DNA from 2 places in the Shewanella aegiceratis genome. Region 2 is predicted to be linked to the other one. Evidence: predicted binding sites of a transcription regulator. Region 2 holds the regulator's gene; the other holds the start of a gene.
What was found. The regulator FliA, encoded in region 2, starts transcription of late flagellar genes. The targets are predictions, from matches to a motif close to CTAAAGNTNNNNNNNNNNNNGCCGATA.
Positions count from the first base shown of each region.

Region 1 (4,718 bases), 170 kb from region 2:
AAACAACATGGATGAATTATATAAATCGTGAAATTATGCAGCAATTTTGCGTAATCAAGCGCAAATACCCCAAATGTGTGAATTCGGCCCTTCAAACACCCTCCCCAGACATTAGAAATACTAATCTAAGGCGGGAATTTTTCTAGTTTGTAGGACAAATGGTCTGACCCTATAATTCACCTCGTTTTCCGGAAGTGTCTACCCCGCTGGTAGATGGGAAACAAGAACTCCGAGTTCCCGTGCCAGTCACGTGAATTCATCCCTGGTTCTTATGCTTGACTTCCTTCCTTCAATTTGTTGATTGCAATGATTTATTTGCTGCCCACTTAAGATTAAGTGGGCTTTTTTTTGCCTGTTTTTTACCTGGCTTTTGCCAGCGCTCTCTTTCTATCCCGAGCTGACAACAAAAAACCGGCCTTGTTGGCCGGTTTCCATAAATATTATTAACTCACCGTGGCTTTTTTAATCCAGCGGCTTGCTGAGGCGAATAACCACGCGTCTGTTACGCGCCCGCTCATCTATGGTGTCGTTAGATGCTACATGGCGACGCTCGCCGTGACCATAGGTATGAATACGCTCATTGGGGATACCCGCCGACAGGAAGAGCTGTTTGACCGAATTGGCGCGCTTCTCCGATACTTTCTTGTTCACCGAGCGGCCACCGAAGCTGTCGGTATAGGCATCGATCAACACCAGCTCGACCTCAGGATCATAAGAGAGATACTCCTGCACCTTGGCGATCTGCGCCTTGGAGTATCGAGTCAGCTCAGAGCCGCCAAATTCATAGGTCAGCACGGTAAAGGCGATATCATCGAAACTATAGGGCAAGAGATTGGCCAAACAGGATTTAAACTCGGCGTAACGACGACCAAAATTGGCAGCCGACAGCCCCACGGCAACCTTGCTGGAGCGGTTATACCAATCGGCATAATAGAAGGTCGGTTGCATACCTCGTTCGAGTTCATTGAGCATGGACCAGGCCGCCTTCTTAGGCACCTCGCCACTGAAATATTTCTGATAGGTCAGATCGGTTATCGGACGGGATACCACACCTGGTCGCCAGGCGGGCGCCATGCTCATCAACTTGGCGCTGGTCACCTCGTCGGGCTTCACCCACATATCCAGGCTAAAGTTCAAATCATGATCTTTACCGGCGCGGCTGGTAAACACCGCCTTGCCGTAAGATGGGATCTCATGCTCCAGGCGACAGATGATGGGGGTATTGCCGCTCAGGCGCCAGGAAGACTGTTCCAAAGAGGCCACATAGTGACGCAACTCGGCCTGCGCCGTCGTCGCCAGACTCAAGCCAATCCCGAATGTCATCGCACATAGCACCCTAACCCACATAGACAGTCACTCTTGTTAATTACGTTACTTATCCCTATCGGCCTAATTTAGCATTCCTTTAGCCCATATATTGACCAATCAAACATGACAAGCTCCCATCGGATACTTCATAATAGCCCCCCACTCTTCACTTTGGATATTTTAATGAGCGATATTTGCGACGCACACAAACTTAAGCATAGATTTCGTGGCTACTTTCCCGTCGTCATAGATGTTGAAACCGCGGGTTTTAATGCTCAAACCGATGCGTTGCTGGAGATCGCCGTCACCCTGCTGAAGATGGATGATAATGGCGACTTGGTGCTGGATAAGACGTTACATTATCATATCGAGCCCTTCGAAGGCGCCAACCTAGAGCCAGAAGCCTTGGCGTTTAATGGCATAGACCCAAACAATCCGCTGCGCGGCGCCGTCAGCGAGAAGGAAGCCTTCTTAGAGATTTTTAAAGAGGTCAAGAAGCACCAGAAGGCATCAAATTGTCACCGCAGCATCATAGTGGCCCACAACGCCGCCTTCGACCACGGCTTCGTCACGCAGGCGATTGAGCGCAACGCCCTCAAGCGTACGCCATTTCATCCCTTTGCCACCTTCGACACCGCCGCCCTCTCGGGCCTTGCGTTGGGTCATACCGTTTTGGCCAAGGCCTGTGAGATTGCCGGTATCCCCTTCGACAACAAAGAGGCTCACTCCGCCCTGTATGATACCGAGCGCACCGCCGAGCTGTTTTGTCATATCGTCAACAAGTGGAAGGCCTTAGGCGGCTGGCCGGTGGCCACGCCTAGCGAAGAAACAGGTAGCGATGAAGCAGCCAGCGAGCCGGCTAGCGGGCAAGACACAGATACGAGTGCTAACGGCTAACAAATAGCGAGTATCAATCGTAACTCTTATGAGAGCTTAATAGTGAGAGCTTGATAGCTCGTAGCGGATGCGGCGAGCTATCAATAATTAAACCGATATTTACAGCCCTGTACGACTGTCCAGATTCAGGGCTTTAATTAAATCAAACACCTCATAGATCTCCTTAAACACCTGCTCTATGTCATCGACAAAATCCAGTGGCTTTAGCAGATCCAGTTTAGGTTCAAAATAGTTATGCTTGCAGGCGATCTTAATCAGCAGTCGTCCATCTTTAAAACTCGCCTCTAGTTCGCCACCGTAGAAACGAGACAGTGAGAGCATACGCTCCATGGTCGCCGTATTTAGCAAATATCTCGCCTCGACTTGATCGTCGCTATACACCTGAAACTCTCGCTCAAAGGTTGGGTCTTCCAGCTTTACCCGTGTCAGCTTCTGTTTAAACTGCACTAAGCTGTTGCCAATAACTCCTTTATCCTGACGCACCAGGGTATTACCAGAGAATTTCTTTAATAGCGTAAACTCAATCAAAATCCCTTCGAACAGGGTCTTGTATTGGGGTTTATTGTCTTTAGTCCCTTTATACTCGAGTAGCGTCAGCTCTCTCATCAGGAAAGGCACATTGTGGTATTTGCCCTTAACCGAATCGTCAAAGTAGCCCTTGTCATATTTTGGAAAGAGACCATAGTCCTTATAAGCATCCAGTTCGGGTAAGTTCGACGGATTCAACTCAAAGCTCTTGCCAAAATAGCCGAGCAGCAGTGGATAGATCTCATCGACTATCTTAGTGCGCAATTGATTTATCTCGCTACTCGCCCAGATGATAACGCTTGCCACCGCGACGATAGATAAAAAGGCGCCGGCAAAGCCGATATAAAATACGCCATCTTCAAAATCGAGCACTATTGCGCCATAAAAACTCAGGGCAAAAAATGCCAAAAAGACAGGTAATCCTATCAGGGTGACGGGAGCGCTTATTTTTCTGCGGGCCAGATACTTAGCGGCCGCCGCCTGACGAGCCGACTCATAACGCCGACACCTAGGGGCTATCTGTTTCGCGTAATATTGACTAAAGGCCTGCTTGTCCTCGGCCGGAATCGCAAACTCCATTGGATTCATACATCTATCCTTGCTAATGTCCTTGAGCGACAATTAGCGGATATCTTGCGGCCCACGTCAAGTGATGATGATTCGATCGATTGAAAAACAATCGTTTAGCTTACTCGATTTGATTTGCTTCGAGATAGAGAATCTTGACCTCGGCGAAAGATTATTTACTCAACCGGCTGGCCACAGACTGCCCCGAGGTATATTTAGCCAGAAGCGCATCTATGACGCCCTGGGATCTTAGCTGGCTGATCGCATCGTTAATCTGTCCAAGTAAGGCCTGATGCTCCTTACGCAGGCGGATCACCAACACGCCATCGGAATGCACGGCCGCCAGGGCGATGGGCACCTCCAGCTCCTTGGCCCAATATAGCGCGGTAAGATCGCCTGCAATGGCCGCCTGAATTCGCCCCTTCTGCAAGGCGATGATCAGCTCACGTTCGGACTTGAAATCGATACGCGTATATTCACTGTCATCATGGTAGAGGTAGCCACGCACCGTGCCTATCTCCTGGCCGCGGATCTTCTTGATATCCATCCACTGCTCCTGGTTACCGGCCAGCACCACCACATGCTCCTTTATGGCAAAAATCGGCTGAGACTGCACGAAGGCATCGCCAAGATCCCCTCCCTCGAACCAGCTGGGGCTGACCACATCAAAATCCAGTCCGCCGGTTGCCAATGCTTGATTGGTCCGCTTAGGCGGATAATGTTTTGCATCTAACCTCACTGGGGTTAAGGCGAAGATCTGCGGCACCAACTCGGCCAGGATCCCTGGGTCTTTGATGGTCTCGGGAATAAAGTAAGGGTACCAACTGCTAGATCCGTTGACGTCATAGGAGAGCACAGTCTCGGCGCGAAGCGGCGCCGCTAACATCAGGCAAGAGATAAAGGCTAGAGAGATTCGCATCGAGTTATACCGCACGTCTAATACCCTATGTTTGGTAGCTGACTTCTTGCTCCTTGGATAAGCCACTTGGGCGATAATTCACAGGGAGTTGCTCTAGGTATATCAGTGGTAAACAAAATGATCAATTCATTAACATTTTTACTTTGAAACTACCCGGATTAAATGGCCTAGATCAAATAGCCAAGAGTAAAAGAGCCAAAACCCGCCGCTCGCCTCACCCCGATGAGAAGGAAAGATGATATAGTCGGCCCAGCTTTTTAACCTAGGTTACAACAATTTCCATGAGCGAATCCCCCATGAGCCAATCCCATTTTGACGGCAAGTATGAAGTCGAGCTCAAATACAGGCTCCAAGATAGAAACGCCTTCTTAAGCAAGCTAAAGAGTCTCCCCCACGAGACGATGCTAAAAGACAATGTCGAGTTTGATCGCTACTATGACACCCCTTTAGGGCAGTTGGCTGTGCAGAGTAAACACTTGTGTATCAGGGAGATGCGCCC
Region 1 is NZ_CP080416.1:1,710,410-1,715,127, reverse strand. It holds gene K0H80_RS07720 (flagellar protein MotY) at 463-1,323, opposite strand; gene rnt (ribonuclease T) at 1,492-2,205, shown strand; gene K0H80_RS07710 (DUF3137 domain-containing protein) at 2,305-3,321, opposite strand; gene K0H80_RS07705 (substrate-binding periplasmic protein) at 3,473-4,219, opposite strand; gene cyaB (class IV adenylate cyclase) at 4,516-4,718, shown strand, end outside.
Region 1: the regulator FliA is predicted to act here: its motif matches at 1,383-1,409, upstream of K0H80_RS07720 (flagellar protein MotY).

Region 2 (4,718 bases):
GGGGCGGCGACTTTATCCGGCGCAGGCGCTGCTGGTGCCTTAGCGGCTGGAGCTACTGGTTTACTTGTCTCACTGCCAGGGCCTGCACCGGCGCCATGCAGCTCATCGAGCAGCTTTTCAAATTCATCGTCGGTGATCTCATCGGCATCCACCGGCGGCGAGGTTGGCTCTGGCACCTTGGCAATAGGAGCCGAAGGGGCCTGGAACTTACCCGAGCCATGCAGTTCATCGAGCAGCGACTCGAACTCATCGTCTGTGATGTCATCGCTGTCGCTCGCCTGAATCGGCGCCGCACCTGCTGGCGCCGTACTTGATGGCCCCTTACCGCTGCCATGAAGGGCATCGAGCAGGGCTTCGAATTCAGATTCATCGATCTCATCTATATCACCTTCTCCGGCGATAGAGGTCAGGGGCGTATCGCTTACCGGCTCGTCGAACAGTTCGACACCGTCATCGAGCGGCATATCAAATAGCTCTAAACCGTCGTCTGCTGGTGTTTCGATAGCTGCTTCAACCGGCGTATCTGCAACGGCTTCAACTGATGCTCCGCCCTGCTCAGATGGCAATAAGCCACCAGAGCTCAATAATTTAAGGTTAGCTAACAGGCCTTCATCGGCAGGGCTTTGCTCGACACCCGCCTGGGTCTCGGCAAACATAGAGTTGATGGTGTCGACGGCCTGCAGGATGATATCCATCAGCTCGGCAGAAACGCTACGCTTACCCGTGCGTAACAGGTCGAAGGTGTTTTCCGCTTCGTGACAAACATCCACCATGGGCGTCAAACTCAGGAAGCCGGCGCCGCCTTTAACGGTATGGAATCCACGGAAGATGGCATTGAGTAGTTCGGTGTCGTCGGGGTTATTCTCTAACGCCACCAGCTGTTCAGAGAGAAGCTCAAGGATCTCGCCCGCTTCAATCAAAAAGTCCTGCAGTATCTCTTCATCAACATCAAAGGACATTCATATGACTCCTACTTAGAAACCTAGACTCGACAGCAAGTCATCGACTTCATCTTGCCCTGTCACGACATCATCACGCTGATCAGCGTTCATAATAGGACCTTCAGCTTCGACACACTTCTCTGATGCACGGGGTTTATCCGTGATGGGCTGCTCGCCAAATACGGTCAACATAGAGACCAGATTACTCTCAACCTCTCGCACCAGCTCGATCACCCGGCGGATCATCTGTCCGGTCAGATCTTGGAAGTCCTGGGCCAGTAGTATGTTGTTGAGTAACTCTTTCAAACGATTGGAATCGGATTCGCTGCGCTCGATGAACTGCTGAACGTCATGGCAGAGCGCCTTGAATTCGTGCAGCTGAATATCGCGACGCATTAGGCGATCCCAGGAAGGCTTAACGGCCTGTACGTTCATGGTAAGGGCATCTGCAAGAGGCAGAGACTCTTCGACAGCGTCCATGGTTTTATTAGCGGCCTGTTCCGTCATGTCGATGACATAATTGAGGCGCTCTTTGGCATCGGGAATTTCGCTATTGGCCAGCTCCACGAGGCGACCGTCCACCTGAAAGTCCACTATGGCACTGTGAAGCTGACGGGTTAGGCGACCCACCTCGTCAAACAGCTCTTTCTGAATCGGGCTGGCGATATCGCGAACTAGCTCATCGGCCATCTCTTGTTGACCCGCCTCTAGCAGATCAACGAGTTGCTTGGCCTGTGCTAGATTGATCAGCCCTGAAGTTTCTGCCTGCATAGCTCAACCTTGATTAACCGAGTCGTTCGAAAATTTTGTCTAACTTCTCTTTCAATGTCGCCGCAGTAAAAGGTTTCACCACATAGCCATTCACACCGGCCTGCGCCGCTGCAATGATCTGTTCCCTTTTCGCTTCCGCAGTCACCATCAACACAGGAATGTGCTTCAGGTTGTCATCAGCACGGATAGCCTTTAACAGGTCGATCCCCTGCATGCCAGGCATATTCCAATCGGTCACGACAAAGTCAAAATCGCCTTTTTGCAACATAGGCAAGGCTGTCGAACCGTCATCTGCTTCCTGAGTGTTATTAAAACCCAAGTCTCTCAACAAGTTCTTGATGATGCGTCTCATTGTTGAGAAGTCGTCAACAACGAGAATCTTCATATTCTTGTCCAAGGTTTCCTCCGCGGAGCTGTTTTTATATTGCTCATGTAATCGTTATATTTTGGTCCAATGCTTGAGTTTAGCTTTGAGTCTGAGCATCGCCTGGCTGTGTATCTGGCTAACTCGGGATTCGCTGACATCAAGTACGGCACCGATCTCTTTTAAATTTAATGCTTCGTCATAATATAACGACAAAACTAATCCATCTCTTTCTGGCAGTAATTTAATCGCCTCGACGAGGGCCTCGTGGAACTGTGTCTCTGCCAGTGACTCAAATGCGTCGTCCTGATGATCGTCTTCCTGTCTTACTACATCGACCGATACACCAAGATCTTCAATTCCAACTACTTTCCCGACAGAAACATCATTAAGAATATGATGGTACTCATCGAGCGTCATATCAAGTCGATCCGCAATTTCATTGTCTTTTGCGTCACGTCCAAGTTCTTGTTCTAGCTCGTCAATCACCTGGGCTATGCGTCGCTGATTACGGTGAACCGACCTGGGCACCCAGTCTCCTCGCCTAATTTCGTCGAGCATAGAGCCGCGAATTCGTATACCGGCGAAGGTTTCAAACTTGGCGCCCTTGCTGCCATCGAACTTGGCCGAGGCTTCAAGCAGGCCCATCATACCTGCTTGTAACAGATCATCCAATTGCACCGATGCGGGTAGACGAGCGAGTAAATGGTGAGCAATCCTTTTTACCAACGGTGCATACTGTTCGACAATAGAAGCTTTGTTATCTAAACAAGTATACGCAGCGGCTTTACTCACTCGTACGATCCTCTTGATATTCGGGACGTTGAACCAATCGCTCTACAAAGAACTCCAGGTGTCCGCCCGGTTGTTGTGGCACTGGCCAGCTTATAATCTTATTCGCTAGGCCGTGATAAGCAATTGACGCCGGCGACTTAGGAAATGCCTCGACGATCAACTTTTGTTTACGAACTGATTTGCGAAGGTTTTCATCGAAGGGGATAGTCGCAACCAGCTCCAGGGCCACGTCGAGAAAACGGTCGGTTACCTTGCTAAGTTTAGCAAACAACTCCATCCCTTCTCGCAAACTTCTGACCATATTTGCCACAATCTTAAACCTGAATACACCGTGCTCACGGCTAAGAATCTTAATCAAAGCATAGGCATCGGTAATAGAGGTCGGCTCGTCGCACACCACAACCAACACATCTTGAGAAGCGCGAGAGAAGCTGAGCACCATGTCTGAGATACCTGCCGCGGTATCGACCACCAGAATATCAAACTGGGTCTTCATCTCGCTAAAGGCACGGATCAGGCCCGCATGCTGGGCCGGTGTCAGCTCGACCATTGCCTGGGTGCCAGAGGTAGCTGGAATAATGCCAATCCCCTTAGGACCGCGTACGATAATATCGTCAAGGTCGGCATCGCCAGATAATACGTGGGAGAGATTGCGCTCGGCTCTCAGGCCCAACATGACATCGACGTTGGCCAGGCCCAAGTCGGCATCGAGCACAAGCACACGCTTGCCCTTCTCGGCCAGGGAGACGGCGGTATTGATCGATACGCTGGTTTTACCTACGCCACCCTTACCACCGGTTACGGCAATTACTTTTACTTTTTCGTTATATGGTTGATTCATCATACGTAAACCGCTTGCTTGATCCCGACTCATTATATTACTCAAATGCGTAGGCCTGTTCATATGACCTTTCGTTATTCTGTATTGGTTGCACTTTCTTTTCGAGTACCGACAGGGCCTTGTTGGCTAAGGCTAAGGTGTCGGCTACTTGCATATCTTCTGGCACTCTTTGTCCATCGGTGACATAACTCAAAGGTAATCCACTTTGAATCAACACACTCAACGCCGGTGCCAAGGCCACTGATTCATCTAATTTGGTCAAAATCGCGCCGGATAATGGAATCCGGGTAAACTGCGCGACGGCATCTTCAAGCACTCTTCTTTGACTTGTAGATGACAGTACCAGATAACTACGAATAGGTAATCTGCTATTTGCAGTTAAATTATCAAGTTGCTGGAACAATCTCACATCTCTCTGTCCCATGCCCGCCGTATCTATCAATACTAGCTTGCGATTGCGGAACTGATAAAGAATTTGTTCCAACTCATTGAGATCATGAGCTTGCTTGACCGGGCACCCCATTATTTTGCCATAGGTTGCCAGCTGCTCATAGGCTCCAATGCGATAATGATCCGTTGTAATGAGCGCAACTTGATCTGAACCATGCTGCGCGGCGAATCGAGCGGCTAATTTTGCGACACTCGTCGTCTTACCCACACCGGTTGGGCCCACGAAGGCGACCACACCGCCCTGACGAACAATGTCATCCCCTTGATTGTCGAGCATGTTCGCCAAGCTGCGTGGCAAGGCCTTTACCAGATCCGCCGGTACATAGTGCTCACTAAGAGCCGATAACTTGGCGGCGACCTCTGGGCTAAACTCGGCGTCCAGCAGGCGGCTCTCTAACATGGCACCCACAGGATCCAAGCGGCTCTTCTGCTCGGTCAGCAGTGATGTCACCTGATGCGTCAGTAGGTTGCGAAGTGATGCCAACTCCTCACGCATAGACTCGAGCTCGCTAGCTGACGCGCTCTTATCGCGTTTGGCACGGTTAAAATTCTGGCT
Region 2 is NZ_CP080416.1:1,541,038-1,545,755, reverse strand. It holds gene K0H80_RS06895 (chemotaxis protein CheA) at 1-959, opposite strand, end outside; gene K0H80_RS06890 (protein phosphatase CheZ) at 975-1,712, opposite strand; gene cheY (chemotaxis response regulator CheY) at 1,726-2,109, opposite strand; gene K0H80_RS06880 (RNA polymerase sigma factor FliA) at 2,152-2,871, opposite strand; gene K0H80_RS06875 (MinD/ParA family protein) at 2,864-3,745, opposite strand; gene flhF (flagellar biosynthesis GTPase FlhF) at 3,750-4,718, opposite strand, start outside.